One region of the Psychrobacillus sp. FSL K6-2836 genome, then DNA from elsewhere that is predicted to be linked to it. Evidence: a T-box and tRNA genes for the amino acid it is inferred to sense, from the RefSeq annotation. Region 1 holds a T-box; the other holds one or more tRNA genes.

What was found. The T-box of region 1 lies ahead of tyrS (tyrosine--tRNA ligase). A T-box ahead of a tRNA ligase gene usually reads a tRNA of that ligase, here a tRNA-Tyr.
Region 2: it has a tRNA-Tyr gene. The T-box ahead of tyrS (tyrosine--tRNA ligase) is inferred to sense a tRNA for this amino acid. The anticodon was not compared.

What each region holds. Positions count from the first base shown of each region.
Region 1 covers NZ_JBBOOM010000001.1:3,706,106-3,714,037, forward strand. Annotated here, with positions in the region: gene MKY37_RS17930 (transglycosylase domain-containing protein) at 1-478, opposite strand, end outside; T-box leader at 578-775, shown strand; gene tyrS (tyrosine--tRNA ligase) at 824-2,086, shown strand; gene MKY37_RS17940 (hypothetical protein) at 2,136-2,300, opposite strand; gene MKY37_RS17945 (hypothetical protein) at 2,498-2,752, shown strand; gene MKY37_RS17950 (ArsR/SmtB family transcription factor) at 3,102-3,461, shown strand; gene MKY37_RS17955 (heavy metal translocating P-type ATPase) at 3,458-5,860, shown strand; gene rpsD (30S ribosomal protein S4) at 6,130-6,732, opposite strand; gene MKY37_RS17965 (sensor domain-containing diguanylate cyclase) at 7,095-7,932, shown strand, end outside.
Region 2 covers NZ_JBBOOM010000001.1:2,420,431-2,428,362, forward strand. Annotated here, with positions in the region: rRNA gene MKY37_RS11445 (16S ribosomal RNA) at 12-1,565, shown strand; rRNA gene MKY37_RS11450 (23S ribosomal RNA) at 1,762-4,690, shown strand; rRNA gene rrf (5S ribosomal RNA) at 4,875-4,990, shown strand; tRNA gene MKY37_RS11460 (tRNA-Asn) at 5,643-5,717, shown strand; tRNA gene MKY37_RS11465 (tRNA-Thr) at 5,731-5,803, shown strand; tRNA gene MKY37_RS11470 (tRNA-Val) at 5,962-6,037, shown strand; tRNA gene MKY37_RS11475 (tRNA-Tyr) at 6,058-6,141, shown strand; tRNA gene MKY37_RS11480 (tRNA-Gln) at 6,147-6,221, shown strand; tRNA gene MKY37_RS11485 (tRNA-Ala) at 6,248-6,320, shown strand; gene MKY37_RS11490 (GNAT family N-acetyltransferase) at 6,433-7,023, shown strand; gene rocF (arginase) at 7,094-7,932, shown strand, end outside.

The DNA.
Region 1 (7,932 bases):
ATGTGGATCCACCAGTTTGTGTATCAGAATTTGATACATCTTGAAGTAATCCGCGGAAGATAGCTTTTGGAACAATTCCATTATGCACTTCAAAATATTCATCCTCAGTTGCAAGGACTGCATCAATTACAAAAGGAGAAACTTCTGATAATTTTGTTTCTGTTCTTTCTAAGTCAGTGCGCAATTTACCTAAATATACATCTCCAGCAAAATAGACTTCAGATGTCTCTTCATAATTAAATACAGCACTTCGCATTTCGTCCTTATCACGAAGCGGTTCTTCTTTTACTAATGAAGCAAAATAACCTGCGCCGACAGATAAACCGAATACTCCGAGTGTCAGGAGTCCGACAATAAAAAGTAAACATAAATTCCATATTACACTAGAGGATACTCTTAATCCCTTAGCCCATTTAGTAGACTCCCACTTATCAATTTTATCTTTAAATATCTGTATTTTTTCTAGCCATTTCTTCATTCAGTTTTCCCCCCTAAATCATGAATTATTATACCATAAGCACATATTGTTAGACGATAGTTATTGACATACAACGTAGATTAGGTAAAATAGGTATATATTTTAACGAAGAAAAGTCCGAAGTAGTGTTTATGCATACTGTCAAGAGAGCTAGCGGTTGGTGAGAGCTAGTCAGTGTATAAAAGCGAATTACAGGCTTGGAGTTAAACGTACTCACAACGATACAGTGATTGAAGCGGAGGGAGTAAATCCTTCAAGCTGGGTGGTACCGCGCTAATTGATTAAAGCGTCCCTGCATGATTTATATCATGTAGGGACTTTTTTTATTTTAAGGAGGTAGGATAAATGACGAATTTATTAGATGATTTAGCATGGAGAGGTCTTTTATACCAACAAACAGATGCTGAAGGTATGGAACAGCTTCTAAGTAATGAAAAAGTCTCATTGTACTGTGGAGTGGATCCGACAGCAGATAGTATGCATATTGGACATATTGTCCCATTGTTAACGCTAAGACGTTTCCAAATGCACGGACATAGACCGATACTTCTAGTTGGTGGTGCAACAGGAATGATTGGGGATCCATCCGGTCGTTCAGAAGAGCGCCAATTACAAACTACTGAACAGATTGATTTGAATGTCCAGGGGATAAAAAAACAAATGGAGCAAATTTTTGATTTTGATACCGAAAACGGTGCACAAATGGTTAATAACCGAGAGTGGATTGGCTCCATGAATGTTATTGAATTCCTACGAGATTTTGGAAAACTGATTAATATCAACTATATGCTCGGAAAAGATTCTATTGCTTCTCGGTTAGATACAGGGCTTTCTTTCACAGAGTTTGCATATACGCTAATTCAGGGAATTGACTTTAATCATTTATATGATCATTTTGGATGTCGCGTACAAGTTGGGGGATCTGATCAGTGGGGGAATATTACTACTGGTTTAGAGGTGATTCGCAAAACACATGATGATAATACAAAGGCGTACGGTATTACGATTCCGTTAGTAACAAAAGCAGATGGAACGAAATTTGGTAAGTCTGCATCAGGTTCGGTTTGGTTAGATGCCAAGAAGACATCGCCATACGAATTTTATCAGTTTTGGATTAATACAGCAGACTCAGATGTTATTAAATACTTGAAAATCTTTACTTTCTTAGAGCGAGCAGAAATTGAAGCTTTAGAAGTAACAGTTGAAAATGAACCTCATTTAAGAAAAGCGCAAATTACTTTAGCGGAAGAAATGACTCGCCTCATCCATGGGCAGGATGCTTTAGACCAAGCAATACGAATTTCTAGGGCATTGTTTAGCGGTGATTTGAAGGCTTTAACTGCTGAAGAAATGAAAGATGCTTTTAAAGATGTACCTTCTGTTGAGATGACTAAAGAAGAAAAAACGATTGTAGACTTTATAGTGGAGTGCGCAGTGTCACCATCTAAACGCCAGGCACGTGAAGATGTAACCAATGGTGCTATTTCTATTAATGGAGAAAAAATCACGGATGTTGCATATGTAGTAAGTGGAGCAGATCGATTAGACGATGAATTTATGATTATTCGTCGTGGTAAGAAAAACTATAAAATGATTAAATTTGTATAAGATAAAAGCTACTTCCCAATACTACAAGGGGAAGTAGCTTTTTACGTTTTTAAAAACCTCCACGCTCATCTATGTGATGATTGTTCTGACCATCCTTTACTTGAAGCTGTTTCTTCTGCTGTTCATCTAGCTTTTGATACTCCAGATAATTTTCACCTGTAACATTATTTTTATTCTTCTTATTAGGCGAATTAAATGATTTACCCATTTTCATATTAAACCCTCCAATTTCTTAAAAGTTCCTCGTTAGTATTGACCAGTTTTGTTTAAATAGTCACAAATTTAACAAGAAAACGAAAAAAGAAAACATTATTAGTTAAAAAAGAGCATGAAATAGGTTAAAATGAAACTTGAGACAAAAGTTTGGATTTAAATATAGTTTTTTATTATTGGATTGAGGGGACGTTCGCAGTGAGTGCAAAGAGATATGTATTACATCATTTTGATGATTTTTTTGTTGTTCTATTTGAAAAGGATAATAAAGCAAATAAATTAGTCATCTTAAAAGATAAATTTACGGTAAATGCAAAAGAGGGAGATTTATTAGAGGTGGAAGTCAACCAAGATAAATCTGGCTATAATTTTAAAATGCTAGAAGAAGAAGCAGATAATACGAAACAAAGATTATTGGATTTAATAGAGAATATGAAAAAAGGTAACGACTGAAAATAAATTAAAGCCAATTGTGGAAGCGTAAACATTTGGAGTAATAGAATAAGTTTGCCAAAACACCTTTAAGTTGTAAAAGAGGGATAATTTATCCAAAACAACTTTGAGGTGTTTTTGCTGTGTAAACATTTTATAGTTTTAGCTTTATTTGTATTGGTTTCTATTTTTACTTTTATAATTCCCCTGGTGTTTCGTAATAAAAATAATCAATCAAAAATCTATCAATTTCTAAGGAACGGGAGATTTTTTTACCTTATACTCAAATGATTCTTTGACCGTTTGAATGAAGATGAATATAATAAATATAACAATCAAATAAACATTTGAATAAAAGGGGAGAACTAATTTGAATAAAGACGTATGTGAAGTAACTTGTATAGATGAAGGAAAGGTGAAAAGTGTCCAAAATCAACTCTCAGGTCAAAATCATATGGAAGTGGCCAAAATATTTAAGGCATTGTCAGATGATACTAGAATAAAAATTGCATATGCATTGTCCCTAGAAGAATTATGTGTATGTGATGTGGCAAACATTGTTGGATCTACTACTGCAACAGCTTCGCATCATTTAAGATTATTAAAAAATCTTGGTGTAGCAAAATACCGTAAAGAAGGCAAGCTAGTGTTTTATTCATTGGATGATGAACATGTAAAGGAACTAATAAAATTAGCGTATGAACATCAGAAGGAGGTTGTTGGAGTTTGAGTGAAGCTACAAAATCTTCGGAAGAAAAAAATGTTTATCGTGTTGAGGGTTTTTCATGTGCAAACTGTGCTGGAAAGTTTGAAAGAAACGTAAAGGAACTTCCTGGAGTTCAGGATGCAAAAGTAAACTTTGGGGCTTCTAAAATCTCCGTTTACGGGGAAGTAACTGTTGAGGAACTTGAAAAAGCTGGAGCTTTTGAGAATCTTAAAGTAGCCTCAGAAAAACCAAAACGACAACTAAAACCTATTCCAACTGGTGGAGATACTGTTTATCGAGTAGAAGGCTTTTCATGTGCAAACTGTGCAGGGAAATTTGAACGTAATGTAAAAGAAATATCTGGTGTTCAAGACGCAAAAGTAAATTTTGGGGCATCTAAAATCTCTGTCACTGGAGAGGTTTCAATTGAAGAATTGGAAAAGGCAGGAGCATTTGAAAACCTTAAAGTATCTTTAAATACACCTAGTTACGCATCTACACCATATGAAAAGGGTAAAGAACCTACAGAAAAGAAAATTCCATTCTACAAAAAACATAGCACTTTGTTGTACGCTACATTATTCATCGTATTTGGCTATCTATCGCAATACGTAAATGGCGAAGATAACCTCATCACTTCCTTATTATTTGTTGCTTCCGTTGTAATTGGAGGTTTCTCTTTGTTCAAAGTAGGTTTTCAAAATTTAACTCGCTTTGACTTTGATATGAAGACTTTGATGACTATTGCGGTGATTGGGGCAGCGATAATAGGTGAGTGGGCTGAAGCGTCCGTCGTAGTAATTCTCTTTGCGATTAGTGAAGCACTTGAACGTTTCTCGATGGAAAAAGCGAGACAATCTATCCGATCGTTGATGGATATTGCTCCAAAAGAAGCACTAGTAAAAAGAAATGGCCAAGAAATAATGATTCATGTGGAAGATATAGCGATTGGTGACATTATGATTGTCAAACCCGGACAAAAGATTGCCATGGATGGTACGGTTGTTTCTGGTTATTCAGCCGTAAATCAAGCTCCTATTACAGGTGAGTCAGTTCCAGTTGCTAAGACGATTGAAGATGAAGTATTTGCAGGTACATTAAATGAAGAGGGTATACTTGAGGTAGAGATCACCAAACTTGTAGAAGATACAACAATATCTAAAATTATTCACCTTGTAGAGGAAGCACAAGGTGAACGCGCCCCTGCCCAAGCCTTTATTGATAAGTTTGCAAAATATTATACTCCAATTATTATAGTGATTGCAGCCCTGGTTGCTGTAGTACCTCCATTATTCTTTGATGGTGGGTGGGAAACTTGGGTTTACCAAGGGTTATCTGTTCTCGTTGTTGGCTGTCCTTGTGCACTAGTAATATCGACTCCTATTTCTATTGTATCTGCCATAGGAAATGCAGCCAAAAAAGGTGTGCTTATTAAAGGCGGTATTTATCTAGAAGAAATGGGTGGTTTAAAAGCCATTGCATTTGATAAAACAGGTACTTTAACTAAAGGAGTCCCAGTAGTAACTGATTTTATCGTATTAAATAGTCAAACAGATGAAAAAGAATTGCTATCGATCGTTACGGCATTAGAATATCATTCACAACATCCTCTTGCATCAGCAATCATGAAAAAAGCGGCAGAGGAGAAAGTTTCTTATTCTAATGTCACGGTAGAGAGTTTCTCATCTATTACAGGTAAAGGTATCAGGGGAAGTGTCAATGGTAGTACCTATTACATTGGGAGTCCAAAACTATTTAGGGAATTAACAACCTCAAATTTTGAAGAAAGCTTAGTGAACAATGTAACAACACTTCAAAACCAAGGTAAAACAGCAATGGTAATTGGAACAGAAAGAGAGATTCTAGGCATCATTGCGGTAGCAGATGAAGTACGTGAATCAAGTAAGGAAATCATGCAAAAGCTACATCAACTTGGAATCAAAAAGACGATTATGCTTACAGGTGATAATTTAGGTACGGCTAATGCGATCGGTAACCACGTCGGAGTTTCAGAAATCCAAGCAGAGTTGATGCCGCAGGATAAGTTGGATTTTATCAAGCAATTGAGATCCGAGTATGGCAAAGTAGCGATGGTCGGAGATGGCGTTAATGATGCCCCTGCACTTGCTGCATCCACTGTTGGAATTGCTATGGGTGGTGCTGGAACTGATACAGCATTAGAAACTGCTGACGTAGCACTTATGGGGGATGATTTAAAAAAACTTCCATTTACTATAAAACTTAGTCGTAAAGCTCTAAATATTATTAAAGCTAACATTATTTTCGCCATTGGTATTAAACTAATTGCTTTACTCTTGGTAATACCAGGTTGGTTAACCCTTTGGATTGCCATAGCATCAGATATGGGTGCAACCCTTGTGGTAGCCTTAAATAGTTTACGTTTGATGCGAGTAAAAGAATAGAGAGAAGGGCTTTCCATATGGGAAAGCCCTTTTAGCTGACAATACCTTTCTTAGCTACAACTGCTTTTACTTTAATAACTGTTACCATAACAAGAGGAAAACCACTTACATATCCCTGTACATACGGGCCACTAATAATTTATGTTAGCTTTAATAACTTGCTTTTTAATGCTTAATCCTGCATTGTTGTGAAAATAAAAAAACCTCCAAAACCCTGTGTTATCAAGGTTTCGAAGGCTTTTAATATTACTCTTTGCAGAGCAATAATATTAACGAGAGTAGAACTCAACGATTAGTGCTTCATTGATTTCAGCAGATAGTTCTCCGCGTTCTGGATTACGAACGAAAGTACCTACTTTGTTGTCTGCGTCAAAAGTTAAGTATTCTGGTACGAAGTTATTAACTTCGATAGATTCGTTTACAACGTCAAGGTTTTGAGATTTTTCACGAAGAGAAATTTCTTGACCTGCTTTAAGACGGAATGAAGGAATATCAACGCGTTTACCATCAACCATTACGTGACCGTGGTTTACTAATTGACGTGCTCCACGACGTGTACGAGCAAGACCTAAACGGTATACAATATTATCAAGGCGAGTTTCAAGAAGGATCATGAAGTTTTCACCATGTTTACCTTGCATTTTACCAGCTCTATCAAATAATGTACGGAATTGACGTTCGTTTACACCATAAGTGTGACGAAGTTTTTGTTTTTCTTGTAATTGAAGACCGTACTCAGTTAATTTTTTGCGTTGGTTAGGACCGTGTTGTCCTGGTGCGTAAGGGCGTTTTTCTAATTCTTTACCAGTACCGCTTAGTGAAATACCAAGACGACGTGATAATTTCCATGATGGACCTGTATAACGAGACATGTATGTCTCCTCCTCTATGTTGGTTTTATTTTGTTGTAAAATAAGACCAGATGTATTCAGACTAGCAGACATTTTGTTTTCATGTACCATCGCCCTAGCAGCCGAGGGTTACGGGATACACCATCTATAGTATAGAGGAACAAAATGAGCAATCTAGGCCATACAACTGCTGCATTTATTTTACACAAAGTCCATTCTAACTCTATATATAGTAAAAGTCAAACCATATTATAATCCAAAAATAATTACAAGAATATGATAGACATAGAATGGATAAATAGGATAAAATATAGTTATATTGAATTATGTATAACTGTGATAAAAGTATCACGGTTGCTCTTGGAAAGCTGAGAGGTGAAGTAATGGAAAGCGAAGATAAGATTATCCATCTAAAAAGCGATATTCTAGATATTTGGAATGAAAGCGTATTTACACATGAATCGAGTATTAAATGGTTTGAAGATTTGCAAAATATTTTATTTGAGTTTTTTGATATACAACAAGCAAAATACTTTATATATGATGCAGAAACTTTTTTACAGCTTTCATGGAATCATTCATTTACGAAAAAGCTCAATGCTATTAAATGGTCAGAGATCGAAACGTTTTTCTATGACAAAGACTTTATCGATGTGCATACACTTCAAATAAAATATTCTTCCGATAATGACGTAGCTTTACTATTAAGAGATGTGGATCTACAACCATTAGGATTAATCATAATGGAATCCACTGAAAAATGGAAAGAATTTTCACAAACACCACAACTAGAAGAATTCATGCTAACTATTACTAAATTAGTTAAAACCATTAAAAAGTCAGTATATTTAACACAACAGGAAAACCAGTATCGAAATTTGTTTAATGTAACGAAAATGTTTAATTCTACATTAGATATCGGTCAAATATTAGAAGGGACATTAAACTCCATTCAAATAGCTTTTCCTAATTTCAAGCCTATACTTATCTTATCAAATGATCAGGATCGTAAAACATCTGCTCCATATAAATTATTCGATTATACAACAGAGAGAAATACTACGGTTGAGGCCTATGTCTCTGGTGAAATAACGACAGAGTTGGCTCAGGACTTAGGAGTCAGATTGCTGAATATTCCGATTGTTGGAAAGCAAGGGATTTACGGTATTTTACAAATTTCTGCCCCGCTGGATTACTTATTTTCGATCAGGCAAAAAGAAT
Region 2 (7,932 bases), 1.3 Mb from region 1:
TTAAGTTCTCTATTATGGAGAGTTTGATCCTGGCTCAGGACGAACGCTGGCGGCATGCCTAATACATGCAAGTCGAGCGAATGACGAAGAAGCTTGCTTCTTCTGATTTAGCGGCGGACGGGTGAGTAACACGTGGGCAACCTGCCCTGTAGATTGGGATAACTCCGGGAAACCGGGGCTAATACCGAATAATCCATTTCCTCACATGGGGAAATGTTAAAAGACGGTCTCGGCTGTCACTACAGGATGGGCCCGCGGCGCATTAGCTAGTTGGTGAGGTAACGGCTCACCAAGGCGACGATGCGTAGCCGACCTGAGAGGGTGATCGGCCACACTGGGACTGAGACACGGCCCAGACTCCTACGGGAGGCAGCAGTAGGGAATCTTCCACAATGGACGAAAGTCTGATGGAGCAATGCCGCGTGAGTGAAGAAGGTTTTCGGATCGTAAAACTCTGTTGTGAGGGAAGAACAAGTACGAGAGTAACTGCTCGTACCTTGACGGTACCTCATTAGAAAGCCACGGCTAACTACGTGCCAGCAGCCGCGGTAATACGTAGGTGGCAAGCGTTGTCCGGAATTATTGGGCGTAAAGCGCGCGCAGGCGGTCCTTTAAGTCTGATGTGAAATCCCACGGCTCAACCGTGGAAGGTCATTGGAAACTGGGGGACTTGAGTACAGAAGAGGAAAGCGGAATTCCAAGTGTAGCGGTGAAATGCGTAGAGATTTGGAGGAACACCAGTGGCGAAGGCGGCTTTCTGGTCTGTAACTGACGCTGAGGCGCGAAAGCGTGGGGAGCAAACAGGATTAGATACCCTGGTAGTCCACGCCGTAAACGATGAGTGCTAAGTGTTAGGGGGTTTCCGCCCCTTAGTGCTGCAGCTAACGCATTAAGCACTCCGCCTGGGGAGTACGGTCGCAAGACTGAAACTCAAAGGAATTGACGGGGGCCCGCACAAGCGGTGGAGCATGTGGTTTAATTCGAAGCAACGCGAAGAACCTTACCAGGTCTTGACATCCCGCTGACCGCTCTAGAGATAGAGTTTTCCCTTCGGGGACAGCGGTGACAGGTGGTGCATGGTTGTCGTCAGCTCGTGTCGTGAGATGTTGGGTTAAGTCCCGCAACGAGCGCAACCCTTGATCTTAGTTGCCAGCATTCAGTTGGGCACTCTAAGGTGACTGCCGGTGATAAACCGGAGGAAGGTGGGGATGACGTCAAATCATCATGCCCCTTATGACCTGGGCTACACACGTGCTACAATGGACGGTACAGAGGGTCGCAACCCCGCGAGGGTGAGCAAATCCCATAAAACCGTTCTCAGTTCGGATTGTAGGCTGCAACTCGCCTACATGAAGCCGGAATCGCTAGTAATCGTGGATCAGCATGCCACGGTGAATACGTTCCCGGGCCTTGTACACACCGCCCGTCACACCACGAGAGTTTGTAACACCCGAAGTCGGTGGGGTAACCCTTACGGGAGCCAGCCGCCGAAGGTGGGACAGATGATTGGGGTGAAGTCGTAACAAGGTAGCCGTATCGGAAGGTGCGGCTGGATCACCTCCTTTCTAAGGATAATATCGGAATACAGATCTTTATCTGTATCTTAACGTTTTGCAGTTCAGTTTTGAATGTTCATTTTTATATGAAGATTCAACGCTTGTTCTTTGAAAACTGGATAAAACGACATTGAAACAATAAACAACAAGAAATTCTGTTGTGATTATTTACGTAATCATGACGTGTAAGACTTTTTAACTTTTAGGTTAAGTTAATAAGGGCGCACGGTGAATGCCTTGGCACTAGGAGTCGACGAAGGACGGCACTAACACCGATATGCTTCGGGGAGCTGTAAGTGAGCTTTGATCCGGAGATTTCCGAATGGGGAAACCCACTGTTCGTAATGGAGCAGTACATTTGCGTGAATACATAGCGCATCTGAGACACACCCAGGGAACTGAAACATCTAAGTACCTGGAGGAAGAGAAAGAAAAATCGATTCCCTGAGTAGCGGCGAGCGAAACGGGAATAGCCCAAACCAAGAGGCTTGCCTCTTGGGGTTGTAGGACACTCTACATAGAGTTACAAAGGAATGAGTTAGACGAAGCGATCTGGAAAGGTCCGCAGGATAGGGTAAAAGCCCCGTAGTCCAAAATTCATTCTCTCTTGAGTGTATCCTGAGTACGGCGGAACACGTGAAATTCCGTCGGAATCCGGGAGGACCATCTCCCAAGGCTAAATACTACCTAGTGACCGATAGTGAACCAGTACCGTGAGGGAAAGGTGAAAAGCACCCCGGAAGGGGAGTGAAATAGATCCTGAAACCGTGTGCCTACAAGTAGTTAGAGCCCGTTAATGGGTGATAGCGTGCCTTTTGTAGAATGAACCGGCGAGTTACGATTACATGCAAGGTTAAGTTGAGAAGACGGAGCCGCAGCGAAAGCGAGTCTGAATAGGGCGAATGAGTATGTGGTCGTAGACCCGAAACCAGGTGATCTACCCATGTCCAGGATGAAGGTAAGGTAACACTTACTGGAGGTCCGAACCCACGCACGTTGAAAAGTGCGGGGATGAGGTGTGGGTAGCGGAGAAATTCCAATCGAACCTGGAGATAGCTGGTTCTCTCCGAAATAGCTTTAGGGCTAGCCTCAAACGTTAGAATCTTGGAGGTAGAGCACTGTTTGGACTAGGGGCCCATCCCGGGTTACCGAATTCAGACAAACTCCGAATGCCAATGATTTATGTTTGGGAGTCAGACTGCGAGTGATAAGATCCGTAGTCAAGAGGGAAACAGCCCAGACCACCAGCTAAGGTCCCAAAGTATTTGTTAAGTGGAAAAGGATGTGGCGTTGCTTAGACAACCAGGATGTTGGCTTAGAAGCAGCCATCATTTAAAGAGTGCGTAATAGCTCACTGGTCGAGTGACGCTGCGCCGAAAATGTATCGGGGCTAAACAAATCACCGAAGCTGTGGATTGATACCTTTGGTATCAGTGGTAGGAGAGCGTTCTAAGGGCGTTGAAGTCAGACCGGAAGGACTGGTGGAGCGCTTAGAAGTGAGAATGCCGGTATGAGTAGCGAAAGACGGGTGAGAATCCCGTCCACCGTATGACTAAGGTTTCCTGAGGAAGGCTCGTCCGCTCAGGGTTAGTCGGGACCTAAGCCGAGGCCGATAGGCGTAGGCGATGGATAACAGGTTGATATTCCTGTACCACCAAACCACCGTTTGAGTAATGGGGGGACGCAGAAGGATAGGGTAAGCATGCTGTTGGTTATGCATGTCCAAGCAGTAAGGTGTGAATGTAGGCAAATCCGCATTCTATAACATTGAGCTGTGATGGCGAGGACGTATGTCCGGAGTTCCTGATTTCACACTGCCAAGAAAAGCCTCTAGCGAGGTGATAGGTGCCCGTACCGCAAACCGACACAGGTAGTCGAGGAGAGAATCCTAAGGTGAGCGAGAGAACTCTCGTTAAGGAACTCGGCAAAATGACCCCGTAACTTCGGGAGAAGGGGTGCTCTTTAGGGTGAATAGCCTTGAAGAGCCGCAGTGAATAGGCCCAGGCGACTGTTTAGCAAAAACACAGGTCTCTGCAAAACCGTAAGGTGAAGTATAGGGGCTGACGCCTGCCCGGTGCTGGAAGGTTAAGAGGAGTGCTTAGCGCAAGCGAAGGTGCGAATTGAAGCCCCAGTAAACGGCGGCCGTAACTATAACGGTCCTAAGGTAGCGAAATTCCTTGTCGGGTAAGTTCCGACCCGCACGAAAGGCGTAACGATCTGGGCACTGTCTCAACGAGAGACTCGGTGAAATTATAGTACCTGTGAAGATGCAGGTTACCCGCGACAGGACGGAAAGACCCCGTGGAGCTTTACTATAGCTTGATATTGAATTTTGGTGCAACTTGTACAGGATAGGCAGGAGCCATAGAGCCCGGAGCGCCAGCTTCGGAGGAGGCGTCGGTGGGATACTGCCCTGGTTGTATTGAAATTCTAACCCATACCCGTAACCCGGGTAGGAGACAGTGTCAGGCGGGTAGTTTGACTGGGGCGGTCGCCTCCTAAAGTGTAACGGAGGCGCCCAAAGGTTCCCTCAGAATGGTTGGAAATCATTCGAAGAGTGTAAAGGCAGAAGGGAGCTTGACTGCGAGACCTACAAGTCGAGCAGGGTCGAAAGACGGGCTTAGTGATCCGGTGGTTCCGCATGGAAGGGCCATCGCTCAACGGATAAAAGCTACCCCGGGGATAACAGGCTTATCTCCCCCAAGAGTCCACATCGACGGGGAGGTTTGGCACCTCGATGTCGGCTCATCGCATCCTGGGGCTGTAGTCGGTCCCAAGGGTTGGGCTGTTCGCCCATTAAAGCGGTACGCGAGCTGGGTTCAGAACGTCGTGAGACAGTTCGGTCCCTATCCGTCGTGGGCGTAGGAAATTTGAGAGGAGCTGTCCTTAGTACGAGAGGACCGGGATGGACACACCGCTGGTGTACCAGTTGTTCTGCCAAGAGCATCGCTGGGTAGCTATGTGTGGACGGGATAAGTGCTGAAAGCATCTAAGCACGAAGCCCCCCTCAAGATGAGATTTCCCATTACGCAAGTAAGTAAGATCCCTCAAAGACGATGAGGTAGATAGGTTCGGGGTGGAAGCGTGGCGACACGTGCAGCTGACGAATACTAATCGATCGAGGACTTAACCAAATTTGTTTCAGTTCCAATGTCGTTTATCCAGTTTTGAGTGAACAAACACTCTATATATGAGGGTTTCAAGATACAAGCAGTGCTAGGAAACAAGTGAGAGAAAGAAGGAACGTACTAACGTACGTGACTGACGGATCGAATGAAGTTGACAACGCAATGCGCCGTATATTGAAAGCCGAATGAGTCTAGTGATGATGGCGAAGAGGTCACACCCGTTCCCATACCGAACACGGAAGTTAAGCTCTTCAGCGCCGATGGTAGTTGGGGGTCTCCCCCTGTGAGAGTAGGACGTCGCTGGGCACCAAAGAAAAGTCGTTACCGAGTAATTGGTAGCGGCTTTTTTGTGTTAAAAAATAAGCCGTAGGTAGTCTATCTCTATAAGAAAGTATGCGAGAAAGTAGAGGGGCAAAGAGTTCAAGGAAGCAAGTGAGAGAGACTCGGAGCGTATAACATACGCGATAATTGAACGAGTGCGGCTGACAAAAAAATCTGCCGCCCCTCTGCTTTCGCAGCCCCGGCCACAGAAGTAAAGCTCTTGCGCCGATGGTAGTTGGGGGTCTCCTCCTGTGAGAGTAGGACGTCGCTGGGCACCAAAGAAAAGTCGATACCGAGAGATCTCGGTATCGACTTTTTGTATGGATTTGAGTACATAGATAGTCAAAAATGGCTGGATATAAATGTTACTTTAAATATCAAAAAAGAATATTCTTTTTACTACCTTCACATTGGTCTAGTTATGAATAAGTATAGTCTCTTGTAATTAGTGAAGACGTTGTATAACACACGATGATAGGCATGATTGTGTAAATTCATTTCCCAATAGGAGAATTCTCTTGCCGTAAAATAGGGATATAAGCTATAAAAGAATACTTTTTATCAATTCTTTAAATACAGACTTGAAATTTTAAAAAGAGTTGCTATAATTATATTTGTACTTTAAATAGATAAACGTTCCGAAGTAGCTCAGTGGTAGAGCAATCGACTGTTAATCGATCGGTCGTAGGTTCGAGTCCTACCTTCGGAGCCATTTTTTTGTCTTTGCTTCCATAGCTCAGTAGGTAGAGTGCTTCCATGGTAAGGAAGAGGTCACCGGTTCAAATCCGGTTGGAAGCTTCACTACAATTTATTTAAGGAAAAAACTTGTCCTAATGTCAGATATATGATATTATAGTTCTTGTCTGGTTTTGACATAAACAAGCAGTATTTTTATCTGAATGAATAATAGTAGTTCAAGATGGAAAACTATAGTGTACTAGTATTTTTTAAACCCAGGAGGATTAGCTCAGCTGGGAGAGCATCTGCCTTACAAGCAGAGGGTCGGCGGTTCGAGCCCGTCATCCTCCACCATTATATTTAAATTTAGCTTTGGAGGGGTAGCGAAGTGGCTAAACGCGGCGGACTGTAAATCCGCTCCTTAGGGTTCGGCGGTTCGAATCCGTCCCCCTCCACCAGTTATTGGGGTATAGCCAAGCGGTAAGGCAATGGATTTTGATTCCATCATGCCCTGGTTCGAATCCAGGTACCCCAGCCAACCGTATTCTGATATAAAAATTACATGGGGCCTTAGCTCAGCTGGGAGAGCGCCTGCCTTGCACGCAGGAGGTCAGCGGTTCGATCCCGCTAGGCTCCATAAATATTATAGTAAAACTCTTTCAACCCATAGTTGAAAGAGTTTTTTTTTGCAAGAAAAAATACTTTTCAATATAGCGTAGTTTCCTTTATGATGAAATAAAAAAAGTGAGGTGGCTGTTTTGAGTGAGATATTAACTTATGGGGATGTGACTTTACGTCCAATACTAGTTTCGGATTATGAACTATTGTGGAAATTGTATGAACCGGAGATATTTGAATATATGTTAAATAAGATTGAAAGCAAAGAACAGCTAGAACAATGGCTGAATGCTGGAATTTATCAAATGAATGTGGCAAAAACTGCTTTGGCATTTGTAGTAGTAAATACAGATACGAAAGAAATTATGGGCACCACTCGTATTTATGGGGTGGATCAGACAAATTATAGCTGCGAGATAGGCTCTACTTTCTATGGGAAACAATATCAGCGTACGCACGTAAATACAACATGTAAGTACTTACTGTTAAAGTATTGCTTTGAGCAAATAGGTATGATTCGAGTTCAGTTTAAAACAGATGAATTGAATCTGTCTTCTCAAAGGGCAATCGAACGAATTGGCGGTAAAAAAGAGGGTATACTGCGTAATGAACGAATACGATCTAACGGCTCTGCTCGAAATGCGGTTGTATACTCAATCATTGAAAGTGAATGGTCGGAAGTGAAATACAAGCTTGTTCAATTAATGAATAAATATTCGTAATTATGCTTGGTTGAGCCAAACACCATTTAGCATTTACAATGGAAGTAACAACTTAAGGGGGTATAAAATAATGAGTAAATTAAACATTTCAATTATAGGGGTTCCAATGGACCTGGGTCAAAATAGACGAGGCGTCGATATGGGACCAAGTGCAATACGGTATGCGGGCGTAGTAGAAAGACTTCAAGAGCTTGGGCACTCAGTAGATGATGTTGGGGATATTGCGATTGGAAGAAGAGAGACATCTCAAAATACTAAATTACGTAATCTAGAAGAAGTAGTTGCAGCGAATACAATACTTGCTAATCGAGTTCACGATATTATTGGTGAAGGTAATTTTCCGATAGTACTTGGTGGTGATCATAGTATTGCTATAGGTACACTTGCAGGGTTAGCAGATCGTTATGATAATCTAGGAGTTATTTGGTATGATGCTCATGCAGACTTAAATACAGCCGAAACATCTCCTTCTGGAAATATCCATGGGATGCCACTTGCTGTAAGTATTGGCTTAGGTCATGAAGCGCTCGTGAATATTCGAGATTTTGCTCCAAAGATTAAACCAGAGAATGTTGTGATTATTGGTGCTCGTTCAGTTGATCCGGGAGAACGTGATCTTATTAGAGAAAAAGGGATTAAAGTATTCTCCATGCATGAAATTGACAAGCTTGGAATGTCGGAAGTAATGACTCAAACAATTCAGTATTTTAAGGATCGTAAAGTTGATGGGGTTCATCTTTCACTCGATTTAGATGGTTTAGATCCTTTATATACACCTGGGGTAGGAACTCCAGTAGCTGGAGGCATTACATACAGAGAAAGTCATTTAGCGATGGAAATGCTATATGCTTCAGAGATGGTTACTTCAGCTGAATTCGTAGAAGTAAATCCAATTCTCGATGAAAAAAA